Regions from separate parts of the Shewanella sp. 5_MG-2023 genome, predicted to be linked through region 2. Evidence: predicted binding sites of a transcription regulator. Region 2 holds the regulator's gene; each other region holds the start of a gene.
The links. The regulator sigma-54, encoded in region 2, starts transcription at its own class of promoters, with help from an activator protein. The targets are predictions, from matches to a motif close to GTTGGCACGNNNNTNGNNT.
Positions count from the first base shown of each region.

Region 1: a site for sigma-54 is predicted at 2,701-2,719, ahead of Q4557_RS03270 (LiaF domain-containing protein). Genes of this name have one in related genera too.
Region 3: a site for sigma-54 is predicted at 1,999-2,017, ahead of Q4557_RS01535 (formate/nitrite transporter family protein). Genes of this name have one in related genera too.

Region 1 covers NZ_JAUORC010000004.1:99,579-103,942, reverse strand. The annotation lists gene Q4557_RS03280 (winged helix-turn-helix domain-containing protein) at 1-877, opposite strand, end outside; gene Q4557_RS03275 (sterol desaturase family protein) at 1,100-1,849, shown strand; gene Q4557_RS03270 (LiaF domain-containing protein) at 1,964-2,620, opposite strand; gene Q4557_RS03265 (nitroreductase family protein) at 3,022-3,681, shown strand.
Region 2 covers NZ_JAUORC010000027.1:6,157-10,520, reverse strand. The annotation lists gene kdsC (3-deoxy-manno-octulosonate-8-phosphatase KdsC) at 1-185, shown strand, start outside; gene lptC (LPS export ABC transporter periplasmic protein LptC) at 182-742, shown strand; gene lptA (lipopolysaccharide transport periplasmic protein LptA) at 729-1,439, shown strand; gene lptB (LPS export ABC transporter ATP-binding protein) at 1,439-2,170, shown strand; gene Q4557_RS15605 (RNA polymerase factor sigma-54) at 2,305-3,789, shown strand; gene hpf (ribosome hibernation promoting factor) at 3,813-4,100, shown strand; gene ptsN (PTS IIA-like nitrogen regulatory protein PtsN) at 4,103-4,364, shown strand, end outside.
Region 3 covers NZ_JAUORC010000002.1:137,933-142,296, reverse strand. The annotation lists gene putA (bifunctional proline dehydrogenase/L-glutamate gamma-semialdehyde dehydrogenase PutA) at 1-928, shown strand, start outside; gene Q4557_RS01535 (formate/nitrite transporter family protein) at 1,126-1,962, opposite strand; gene Q4557_RS01530 (cation diffusion facilitator family transporter) at 2,282-3,172, opposite strand; gene Q4557_RS01525 (LysR family transcriptional regulator) at 3,481-4,364, opposite strand, start outside.

The DNA of each region.
Region 1 (4,364 bases), on a different contig from region 2:
CAATGTCATTTTGAGCACTGAACAAATTAGTTTTATCCACGTTAATGTCAAAGCTGCCTTCCCAAACGACAGCGCCGCTATTGATTTCTTCTAATTCCACCGTAAAGCGCACATCCCCATTGATAGCGGTTTTTACCACCCCATCTAATACAAAGGTCACCTCTGGTAATTGCTCTTTGATATGAGCACGCGTTTTGTTTGATTTAAAGGTAAATGCCGATGGCGGCGGTACCACCTTTATACCTGATACTTTGCGTAAATCTTGAATTAGTTCACGGGTTATTTGGTCGGCAAAAGGCTGCCATTGGCTAACGTCATTACTTGAAACCGACATAGGCGTAATGAGTAAATAGGGCGGCTTTATTGCTGCTGTAGAGGGGGCGTTTTGATAATAAATGCTGCTGACAATAATCACTATGATGACTAAAACTAGACTAACGATTGTGATTGTTGATTTTAGTGCCGGTGTTTGTTTGCTATTTGCCGTTACCGGAGTTTGCTTTAGGGTTTTAACAGGCACAGTTTGCGAGGGTAAAGCTGCTAATTCCTTATCTGCATTTGTGCTATTAGTTGCTTCTACATCAGCGATGAAATGATAGCCTCTAGATCTGATGGTTTTAATGACCTTTTGCTGTTCACCATCATCCGCTAAGGCTTTTCGGGCGGTTTTAATATGATTACTGAGGGTGGTGTCAGTGACTTCCCGCCCTGCCCATATTTGGTTTAACAGCTCATCTCGAGAAACAATACGCTGCCTATTGTCAATGAGGTAAATAATTAAGTCATAGACCTTAGGCTCTACCGATAACACATGGCTATCTTTGCGGATCTCATACCGTTCAGTATCAATCTCGATATTGTTAAATCGAAACAGCATAGATAATCCCTTATTTTATAGACATGAACAACGGTATTTAGAGCAAAAATCGATAGGATCAATTCTAGCTGACTATTGGCCTTTTATTTATCAACTTAGGCTGAGCCAGTGGCAAGCTTGAGCTAATTAATACTAAATCGTTAGCTAACCATCATGTTTGTAACTGTGATTTGCCGATAATGACACTTCTTAAAAATTGAAAATACATTAAGGAGTGCGATTATGCCTACGCCACTAGACATCCTGCTGGACCCAGTTTCTTTAGCGCTGCTGGGGATATATTTTGGCTTAATGTTACTTGAAGCGATTAAGCCTGCTCAACAACAAGTAAAGGTAAAAGGTTGGTATGCAAAATCACTGTTGGTATTTGTGTGCTATTTTTATCTTTCGACTTATTTACCCTTGATTTGGGATAAGTATTTATTGCCTTACCAATTGCTCAACCTGCAGCAGTTAACCCCTTGGGTTAGTACTATTATTGCCCTATTGGTTTTCGAACTTGGTATTTATATTTGGCATCGCAGTATGCACAGAACACCTCTACTGTGGCGGACTTTCCATCAGATGCATCATAGCGCCGAAAGGTTAGACTCATTTGGGGCTTTTTATTTTAGCCCACTAGATATGATTGGCTTTACATTAGTTGGCAGTATTAGCCTTAATCTTTTTGTGGGTTTATCGCCTCAGGCAATTAGTTGGTTTTTATACATCACCATGTTTATTGCCGTATTTCAACACACCAATATTAGCACCCCTCAGTGGCTTGGATATATTATTCAGCGACCAGAAAGCCATTCGGTGCACCATCAAAAAGGCCTGCATAAGTATAATTATTCCGATCTGCCTATTTTTGATATCTTGTTTGGCACCTTTAAAAATCCGCCAGGTTTTGCTAACGATATCGGCTTTTATCAAGGCGCGTCCTTTAGAGTAAAGGACTTACTGTTATGGCGTGATATTTCAAAGCCCTAATGATATCAAACATCGTTAATGGTCGAACATGAGGCTTTCTTAAGCCTCGCTGATGTTCGGCTTTAATGATTGCTTGCCTCTAAAGTTGTTTGTTATCAAAAACCGCTTTTAGTATCAAAAGTAGTTTTTAGTATCGAATGCCGATTTTAAATTGTTGGCAAACTCGATAAACTTTTCTTTAATGGTGCGCTTGATAGACACCTCCAGCGAGCCCAAAATAACCTTACCCTCAATGGTGATGACAGGAGCTTGGCGGGTTGCGATAGAAGGCGCTTTGTTTTCAATGCTACTGACGAGCCCGTAAGTTTTACACACCACATTAATGCCTTCAGGAACATAGATACTGCTACTGCCCAAAAAGCAATTAATCTCAATGGTGACATGTTGATGCTGAAAAATGGCATCACTAAAGTCCAGGGTGGTTTCGCCTATAATATTATTAACCTTAATAACCTTTGGCACCACCCATTGGCCGCTACGTTCACTGTTACCTAATATGCTGGTTAAGCGCATATCTTCAGTGGCAGTTTTGCTGCCATAGTTTGGCGCAAACTGGTGGTCTTTTTGCTGACTATAGTCAGTATCAGCGGTTAAGGTTAGGTCTGCGACCAGTGCGACGATCTCTTGATGAACACTTGAGTTCATTGCCTCATCAAGGCGTCTTTCAAAGGCTTCAGCAGAGATAATGCCGTGGCTATAATTGACAATTAACTGATCGATAACTTGTTCTCTGACTTGCTCAATAGGGCGATCTTCTAAAATCACGGCCATAATGTCACTCCTTGGACTTTATAGTACATAGTGACTCAGATTTTAGTCACTAGGGTAGATGTTGTATTTAAGTTAAATTAAAGCAATATGCAGGCCAGTTTAAAGATGCTATATAAAAACAGTGCTTTATCATTCTTGCAGCATTGCGTTATCGTTTTTAACCTTTATAAATGCAAATGATATAGTGAAAGTAGCCAGCTGAATTAGTCAAAATAACCAGTGAACAGCCATGGGTTTGTCATTTTTTCTACGTATAGTTACGCTATAGAGCCATCTGCACCCGCTATTACGGATTTTTTATGGTTTAAAAACTCCATAAAGATTGGTGTCTAGCACTCTTTTTTTCTCAATGGAAAAGCCTAAAATGCACCGCATCGGCATCACCTATGAGGAAAATCATTATGTCACACCCAATTATTGCAGATTTGAATAAACGTTATACTGTGAAAAAGTATGATTCAAGTAAGCGTATTTCAGCAGCGGATATGGACGTAGTGAAACAAGCGATTCGTTTAACTGCTTCTTCTATTAACTCACAGCCGTGGAAATTTATCGTATTAGAAACTGATGTGGCAAAACAACGTTTTCATGAAACGTTTGCCAATATGCACCAGTTTAATCAGCCTCATGCTACTGAAGCCTCCCATGTGATTTTATTTGCCCATAACCCTAAGTTCACTAAAGATGACTACAGAAAAGTTGTTGATGTTGAAGTGTCGTCAGGTCATTTACCGGCAGACATGTATGACAACATGCTAAATGGTGCTTTTGGTTTTGCAGAGCAAAATACTGATGACAGTGGTTTTAATGGCCATTGGACTAAAGCGCAAACCTATATTGCTATTGGTAATACCTTGCATACGCTAGCTCGTTTAGGGATTGCTTCTACATCGATGGAAGGCGTTGACCCAAGCTTAATTGGTGAGATTTTTAAAGAAGAGTTAGATGGTTACGTTTGTGAGTTTGCGCTAGCAATGGGTTATCACAAAGAGGGCGAAGATTATAACTTTGGCCTACCTAAATCACGCTTACCTGAACAAGATATCATCACAGTTTTATAAACTATATTTGGTCGTTTAAATTATAGCTTGTAACACCTTTCTAATTGATTATTCTGTCCCTGTTATTAAAGCCCATCATGTACTCATGATGGGCTTTTTTGTGTTGAGTATTTTTAAAAGATTAAATCAGCAGCTTAGTCTCCATTTTAAACAGTCACTATTTCACAGGAAGGTGGAAAATTTTAGGTTCGGCTTTAATAAGCCCTAAATGACTGATAATGCTGCAATGTAACCCGTCACATTAACGTTGAGCATGAGTTAAACCTTTATAGGGACTGACTTTAACTGGAATACTGATGAAATTGAGTAGCCTCTGCAAGGTGCTATTCATACGTGTCATGCCATGAACCGCTGGCGCTGAAACGATATTATGAAGAATGGAATGTATTTGATGGGAGGCATGAATATTGATGGATGAATGCAGCTGCTTTGGTTGATAGTAATATCATTAAGGCATTGCGCAATCGCTAACAACAGACAGTATTAAGAAGAGGAATTACTTAGCTGCAGCTTATTGATAAAGCCGCCATTATGTTCAGTGTTTCAAGTCGTTCTCAACATGGTAAGTTATTCCAAAAAGTGTAGAGTCATAACTAAAGCGACTAAAAATGCTGATAAAATGGTAAAAAGGTGGGATTAATAATGACGTATTAGCTTGATTTTACTCTCCCAGTAATGGCTTG
Region 2 (4,364 bases):
TTGACTTACCTGTGATGAAACAGGTTGGCCTTGCAGTTTGTGTGGCTGATGGCCATCCTTATGTTAAACAACATTGCCATATGACCACCACCATTAACGGCGGAAATGGCGCATTACGTGAACTCACCGATTTGCTATTACTTAGCCAAGATAAGTTTGAAAATGCCCACGGAATGAGTATATGAGCCGAGTGACCTTCGCTATTATCGGATTTTTTGGCGCAGCCTTAGTCCTTTATTGGCAAGTACAAGTTAAACGTAGTCAGATGGAGGCAAGTAAATTGCCTGCCCCTGCTCGCCCTGATTTTATCGCCAATGACTTACGCACCACTGAATTTAATGAGCAAGGTTTAGTGCAAAGCCGAGTCTCAGCGAAATACATGGAGCACTTTCAGCAAAGTAATGAAACCATGTTTACTGAGCCTGTCTACCTTATTTATCCTGAAAATGGTGAAGCCGAATGGCAATTAAGCGCAGATTTAGGCAAGCTGAATAATGAAACAGGCAAAGTAGTTTTAGAAAATAATGTTATTATTGATGCAATAAACATCGACGAGCCATTACAATCTTTGACAACCACCATGTTGGCACTCGATATGAACACCATGATTTTGACCTCAGATAGACAAATTTTTGTTACTGGGTCAGATTTTAATATACAAGGTTTAGGCCTGTATGCTGATTTAAATGCTCAAGAACTTGAACTTTTAAGTCAAGTAGAAGGAACGTATGAAGCAAAGTAAACTTTTGATTGCCTCACTACTCAGTGTAGTCAGTATTGCCAGCGCCTATGCAAAAGAAGGCGATTTACAGCAAGAGCTTAAAGTCGCAGCTGTGAGCCAAAAAGCTGACATAAAAAACAATCAGGTCATCTTCTATGGCCCAGTTAATGTGACTCAAGGGTCGATTAACATTAATGCCGACCAATTACGCGCATTTGGCACCGAAAGCGGCACCCAAAAAACCATGGTTGCCACAGGTAACCCTGCGACATTTTCCCAAGAGTTAGATGATGGCCGTATTGGTACTGCCAGTGCCGATGAAATTAAATATGAGCTTGCCACTAGCATTTTAACCTTAACGGGTAATGCTAAATTGGACCAAGCTGGCAGCCAGGTTACTGGTAACCTAATTAGCTACAACATTGAAAAGCAGCAGTTAATTGCTGAAAGCACCGGTACTGGTGAAGATCGGGTTATCACTATTTTTCAACCAGAAAGTCACCCAGACTTGATTGATTCTGAAAAGAAAAAAGATGAGCAACCACATTTACCAGACAGCGCTAAACCCGGTGATGACACGCCACCAGCTATAATTGAAAACAACAATTTATCTGCTGTAGAGGCTGTGAACTCAACTGAAACACCCGAAGTAACTGAATCACTTAACGCTGAGGCGCAGGCGACATTGTCAGCCCCAGCAGCTGAGCAAAATGACTAATGACCCAAATTACGTTAACCGCTGAAAATCTCGCTAAGAGTTATAAAAGTCGCCAGGTAGTAAAAGATGTCAGCCTGACGGTAAAAACCGGCCAAATTGTTGGCTTACTTGGCCCTAATGGCGCGGGTAAAACCACCACCTTTTATATGGTCGTAGGCCTAGTCAAAAGTGATAAGGGCCGCATTCTGATCGATGAAGATGATTTAACCGCAGATCCAATGCATTTGCGCGCCCGAAAAGGCATTGGCTACTTACCTCAAGAAGCCAGTATTTTTCGTAAGCTCACAGTACACGATAATATAATGGCAGTGCTTCAAACTCGCAAAAGCTTATCAAATGAGCAGCGCATTGAAGAACTGGAACATTTATTAGAAGAATTTAACATAACTCATATCCGTGATAGCCAAGGTATGGCGTTATCGGGAGGCGAGCGTCGCCGAGTTGAAATTGCACGCGCATTAGCGGCAAATCCTAAGTTTATTTTATTAGATGAACCTTTTGCAGGGGTAGATCCTATCTCAGTAATCGACATCAAGAAAATTATTCAACAACTTAAAAGCCGTGGTTTAGGGGTGCTAATTACCGACCATAATGTCCGTGAAACACTTGATGTGTGTGAGCGAGCATATATTGTGAGTCACGGAAACTTGATTGCTGAAGGAACACCTGCTGAGATCTTAGTCAATCAGCAAGTTAGGTCGGTATACTTAGGTGAACAATTCAAGCTATAGTTAGCACTATTCAGTTTTTAGTATGGCATTCGCGGCCAACAACAAACCTTAATCTAGTCTATTTTTCTAGGATCATAAACTAGCGCCCACACTGTTCGTCGCGATGATGTAATTCAATTAGGGACAAGCGGTACATGAAAGCCTCACTCCAACTCAAAATGGGTCAACACTTAACCATGACCCCACAGTTGCAACAAGCGATTCGCTTATTGCAACTTTCCTCATTGGAGCTACAGCAAGAAATTCAACAAGCACTTGATTCAAACCCGCTATTAGAGCTTGAAGACGAATTCACTAAAGCCAAAGAGCCCGTAAAAGAAAACGCCCTGCAAACTGACACCGATTTTAGTGATAATAGCCAAGTCACCATAGAAAAAGACACCTCAACGGTTGATACCACTGAATCGCTCACTAAAGATTCTATGCCTGAAGAACTCCCTATGGATACCACATGGGATGAGGTGTATACCGCCTCGCCGACTTCTGGCTCTGGCGCAGTATCGAGCGGTAATGATATGCCGTTTCAAGGCGAAACCAGTGAAGGCTTGTATGAGCATCTTGAATGGCAAAAAAACCTCACTCCCTTTTCTGAAAATGACTTAGTGATTGCAACCGCCATTATTGATGCCATTGATGAGCGCGGTTACCTCACCCAGAGCGTTGAAGACATTTTGCAATCCTTAGGCACTGACGATATCGAACTCGATGAAGTTGAAGCTGTACTTAAACGGGTACAACACTTCGATCCCGTCGGCATTGCAGCGCGAGATTTAAGTGAGTGTCTATTAATTCAATTAGGCCAATACCCTAATGAAATTCCTTGCATAGATAATGTTAAGTTACTGATTAAAGATCATCTTGATTTAATCGCCGGTCGTGACTTTAGGTTACTGATGCGTAAAACCAAGCTTAAAGAAGATGATTTACGTGAAGCCATTGAATTTATTCAAACGCTCAATCCACGTCCAGGCTTGCAAATTACCCCCATTAAAGATGAGTACGTCATTCCTGATGTTACTGTACTTAAAAAGAATGGTCGCTGGGTGGTCGAGCTAAATCCCGATAACATGCCTAAAATTGGCGTTAATCAGCAATATGCAGCTATGGCCAAAGGCGGTTCAAGCCAAGCTGACAGCCAATTTATTCGTGGTCATTTACAAGAAGCCAAATGGTTTATCAAAAGCATCGATAGCCGTAATGAAACCTTACTAAAAGTGGCTAACTGTATCGTACAATTTCAGCAAGGTTTCTTTGAGTTCGGTGAAGAAGCCATGAAGCCGATGGTGCTCAATGATATTGCTGAAGCGGTTGAAATGCACGAGTCGACCATTTCACGGGTCACGACCCAAAAATACATGCATACCCCCCGTGGACTTTTTGAACTAAAATATTTTTTCTCAAGCCATGTAAGTACCGATGATGGTGGAGAATGCTCTTCTACAGCAATTCGCGCATTTATTAAAAAGCTCGTAGCTGCAGAAAACCCGAAAAAGCCTCTTAGTGATAGTAAAATGGCGACACTATTGGCTGAACAAGGGATTAACGTTGCTCGACGTACGATAGCCAAATATCGAGAGGCAATGCTCATCCCTCCCTCAAACCAACGCAAAAGCTTATAACTTTTGTTATTGGAGGATGACCTATGCAAATTAACCTGACTGGAAACCATATTGAAATAACTCAATCTTTACGGGAATACGTGCAAACAAAATTTTCAAAGCTTGAACGACACTTCGAACAGATCAATAATGTTCACGTTGTGCTCGATGTTCAAAAGCTACAACAGATTGCCGAAGCCAAACTGCACCTAAAAGGCGGTGAAGTGTTTGCTGTATCGCGTAACGCTGATATGTATGTGGCAATAGACGCCCTGATAGATAAGCTAGACCGTCAGGTAATTAAACATAAAGAGAAACTCACTAAGCATTAACGATGGAACTTCGTACCATCCTGCAGCCGGCGTGCACTACCTGTGCCACTCCGGGCAGTAAGAAAAAGGTACTGGAATTAATCAGCAATTTAATGGCTGCCCAGTACCCAACCCTTTCTTCACAGGCTATTTTTGAAAGTCTAATAGCGCGTGAAAAAATGGGCAGTACAGGTATAGGAAATGGCATAGCAATTCCACATGGGCGCTTAGATAATATCGAAGAACCCATTGCTATTTTAATCAAATGCGAAGAGCCAATCGCCT
Region 3 (4,364 bases), on a different contig from region 2:
AGCAGGCATTCCTGTCGATGTACTGCAGTTCTTACCAGGCACTGGCGCTACTGTTGGCGCAGCGATCACCGCTGATGAACGTATTGGCGGTGTGTGCTTTACTGGTTCAACCGGCACTGCTAAATTGATTAACCGCACATTAGCTAATCGTGAAGGTGCTATCATTCCGCTCATCGCTGAAACTGGCGGTCAAAATGCGATGATAGTTGACTCGACCTCACAAGCAGAACAAGTGGTTGCAGATGTGGTTTCATCGTCGTTTACCAGTGCAGGCCAGCGCTGCTCGGCATTGCGAGTGCTGTTCTTACAAGAAGATATTGCCGATCGCGTATTAGATGTAATGCAAGGCGCGATGGAAGAGCTCAGTATTGGTAACCCAAGCTTTGTTCAAACTGACGTTGGCCCTGTGATTGATGCCACTGCAAAAGCGAACCTAAATGCCCATATTGATCATATCTCGCAAGTTGGTAAGTTAATTAAGAAAATCAACTTACCCGCAGGCACTGAAAATGGCCACTTTGTGTCGCCAACAGCGGTAGAAATTGATTCAATTAAAGTGCTTGAGAAAGAACATTTCGGGCCAATTTTGCACGTTATTCGTTATAAAGCCGCTAATTTAGCCGCGGTTATTGACGAGATAAACAGCACCGGCTTTGGTCTTACTTTAGGAATTCATAGCCGCAATGAAGGCCATGCGTTAAATCTTGCAGACAAGGTTGATGTGGGTAACGTCTATATTAATCGTAACCAAATTGGCGCAGTAGTGGGTGTACAGCCTTTTGGCGGTCAAGGTTTATCAGGTACTGGCCCCAAAGCAGGCGGACCACACTACCTTACTCGTTTTATTACTGAAAAAACCCGCACCAACAATATTACTGCCATTGGCGGTAACGCGACGTTATTGTCCCTTGGTGATGCTGAAGACTAATAATTAGCAGGTTTGAAACCATAAAAATGCCCGCAGCTGCGGGCATTTTTTGTTCAAGCTATTTTATTTAGGTTAATAGTGTTCAAGCTAATAGTATTTACCGATAAAACCATCAACGGCTTACCATTAAGTAAGCAGGTATCACTTGAATCGCCATAACAAAGCCCAATCGAGACAAGGATAGGCCTTAGCACTGCTTATAAAGCTAAGCTTTCTTTTTCAGCAGCAGTTTTACGCTCAGGGCTTGTCTTAACATGGGTTAAGTACAAAGGTAAGCCCACGAGTAAAAAGCCGCCGACTAAATTACCTAATGCCGTTGGGATTTCATTCCACAATAGGTAGTCGCTAACAGTAAAGTCACCGCCCATGATCATTGAAAATGGAAATAGGAACATATTAACGATTGAATGCTCAAAACCCATAAAGAAGAACAGCATCACAGGCATCCACATTGCAGCCATTTTGCCGCTCACTGAGGTTGAGATCATAGCGCCTACCACTCCCATAGACACCATCCAGTTACACAACATGCCGCGAATAAAAATAGTAAACCAGCCTGCCACGCCATGCTCTTGATACCCTAACGTACGTGACTCACCAATTGAGCTCACTTTAGCCGCTAATACTCCACCGTCAGTGTTGTAACCATAAGTCAGGATATAGGATGCAAAAAATGCCACGGTTAACGCGCCGGCAAAATTCCCCACAAACACTAACCCCCAATTCCTAAAAAGTTGCTCCCAGGTACATCCCGGTCGCTTGTTAAGGACAGCTAAAGGCACCAAGGTAAATACACCTGTCAGCAAATCAAACTTCATCAGATACAACATAATAAACCCAACCGGGAATAATAATGATCCGACTAACAAGCTACCTGTTTTCACGATAACGGTAATGGCAAAAAAAGCGGCAAGTCCCAGTATCGCGCCAGCCATAAATGCCCTAACTAATGTATCTCGTGTCGACATGAAGATTTTTTGCTCCCCAGCATCTACCATCTTGGTAGCAAACTCCTTTGGCTCGATATATGACATAGTGCATTCCCTATAGTTATGTAGTTGACTGCTAATAAGCCAACTTCATACCAAGGTTGATAAATACTTATAAATCAACACCCTAATCTAATTAGATTTTTTAAAAATGGTTGTAAGTAGTGCAAGCTGCACCTAGATAGCGCAAAAAAGCCATTATTGAAAGGCCGTATTTAGCATCAAGTTTGTCTCGCTAAATGAAGCGTAATGAGCAAGTTAGTGGTTGTTGCGGCGGATAAGTGAGTCTTCGTTAAGACTCAAATGGTACCAATAATCGAATATGGTTATTGTAGTGACTAGCAATAGCTTGATGACTAAATGGCTAAATGGCAATATTCATTTTAAGCTCTAACTTGTATGGCAGCGCTGATAACTTTTGCTTGAGATTTTGCTGAAATACTTTGATATCACCGGTCTTTATAATTGACTCTTCACTAGGTACGACATTGATATCAATTCTAAGCTCATTTCCCACTTTGACGACACTGCCTAAATGCAGGGTTTCTTGGCTATCAACTTCTTTCATGCCTTTGGATACTTCTGCAATCAGTTCTTGTTGTGGTGCCATTTGCAATAGCTCTTTGACCGCTTGACTCACCATAGAAAAAGGAACTTTCAAAAAGTAAGCTGAAATTAATATCATCATGAGTGGATCGGCATAACCTGCATATTGAGCCAGCGAAGTTTGCGTTAAGCCCCATGCGATAACAAACCCCAGCGTAATAGCCATGCTGAGCAAAGTATCCATCTGCCACTGCTTAGTTTCTGCTTCAATTAACCCTGAGTGCGACTCGCGGCTCATTTGGGTTATTTTCCACCAAGCAAAACCACAACCAAGGGTATTTATCAGCCCGAAAACACTCGCGACACCAATGTCTAACGGCTTGACACCTTGTATTAAACTATCGATTGCCCCAAACAGTGAATAAATCACTAGACTCATAATCACCACACCTTTGATCGCAATAACAATAGGTTCAAACATCGCCTTACCATTGGGAAAACGCTTATCTTTCGGGGAATGGATAAGCTTAGCGGCGAGCAGTGACAAAATAGTTAACAGCAAACTAATTAACGAGTATAAACCATCAAAGGCTATGACTAAGGAACCCAATATCAGCCCAACCGCCAAGCCGCCTACAGCAAACATCAGCGCAAATACTGAAGACAGTATCAACACTTTTTGCTCTATTGCTTGAGATGGCACACACATATGAATTCCTCATAAAATTAATCATTTACCCGTATAGGTAATTGAGTACAGTTTGGCATTCTGTATTAAATCAGCAATGACAAACTCAACGTCTGTGAGGTTATTTTGATAGTAATATTATTATAGCAAGGCTATTCAATGACTTAGTTTAGCAACCATCTGTCAATTATATTGACAGTGAGTGCTTGGCATGAATCCGAAATAACACGAATAAGCTAATACAAAGGTGATAGCTGGTTATTGAAATGGACCAGTTGAACAGTTTGATTTAATGACCCATCGAGGATGGGCTTATCATGAACACAAGATTAAAAAGCAAATAGATAGTCATTTAACTGATCGGCTAACCAGTTTGTCGCGGGATGCTCATTAAGGCCACTTGCTGCAAACATGCAATAGTCTTCCTGCAATAAACCGTAAGTATGCTTAATCACCGCAATGGATTGCTGCCTCAATAAATGTTTAATCAAGGGTTCAGGCATTACACCCCAAGCATCTTCAGTTTGAATGGAGCTAAGAATGTAATCAAAACTTGAAAAACCAATATAGTTACGGGAAAAAGGCTGTAATTCAGGATTGGACTTTTCATTTAAATATACCATTGATGCTTGCATGGCGCTGCGCAAGTCTTCATCTGACACTCGGCGTTTTGCTGCCAAGGGGTGGTCATGACGGCACACTGACATCATGCGAATTTTACCTAAAGGATGTGATGTCACCATGGCACTATCAGTGCTTTCATAGTCAATTCCAAAAGCAAAATTAACTTGCTCAGTTTCAACTAAATTGGCCAGATCGCCGGTGGAGGCCAGCACAATATTAAATGAGGTTGCTGGAAAGTGATTATTAAGCTGATGAGTCAACTCTAACCAAATATCGTCAGGTAAAGAGTCGTCACGGGCAATCCATACTTCTGCAGCAAACTCACCTTTAACTTGACGACAGGTTTGGCGGATCCGCTGCGCCGCTGTCAGCATACTTTGGCAATCTTTATAAATAGCCTTACCTGCTTCGGACAATGTGACTTGGTTACCGGTGCGATCAAATAATGCGGTATCGAGATCTTTTTCCATCGCTTTAATCGCCATGGTCATTTTGGTGCGATTCTGTTCTGTTTGTCTCGCCGCTTCTGACACAGAGCCCAGCTCTGCGACCAAACAAAAAGCTTCAATTTGCGAAAGTGTCAGTGCCA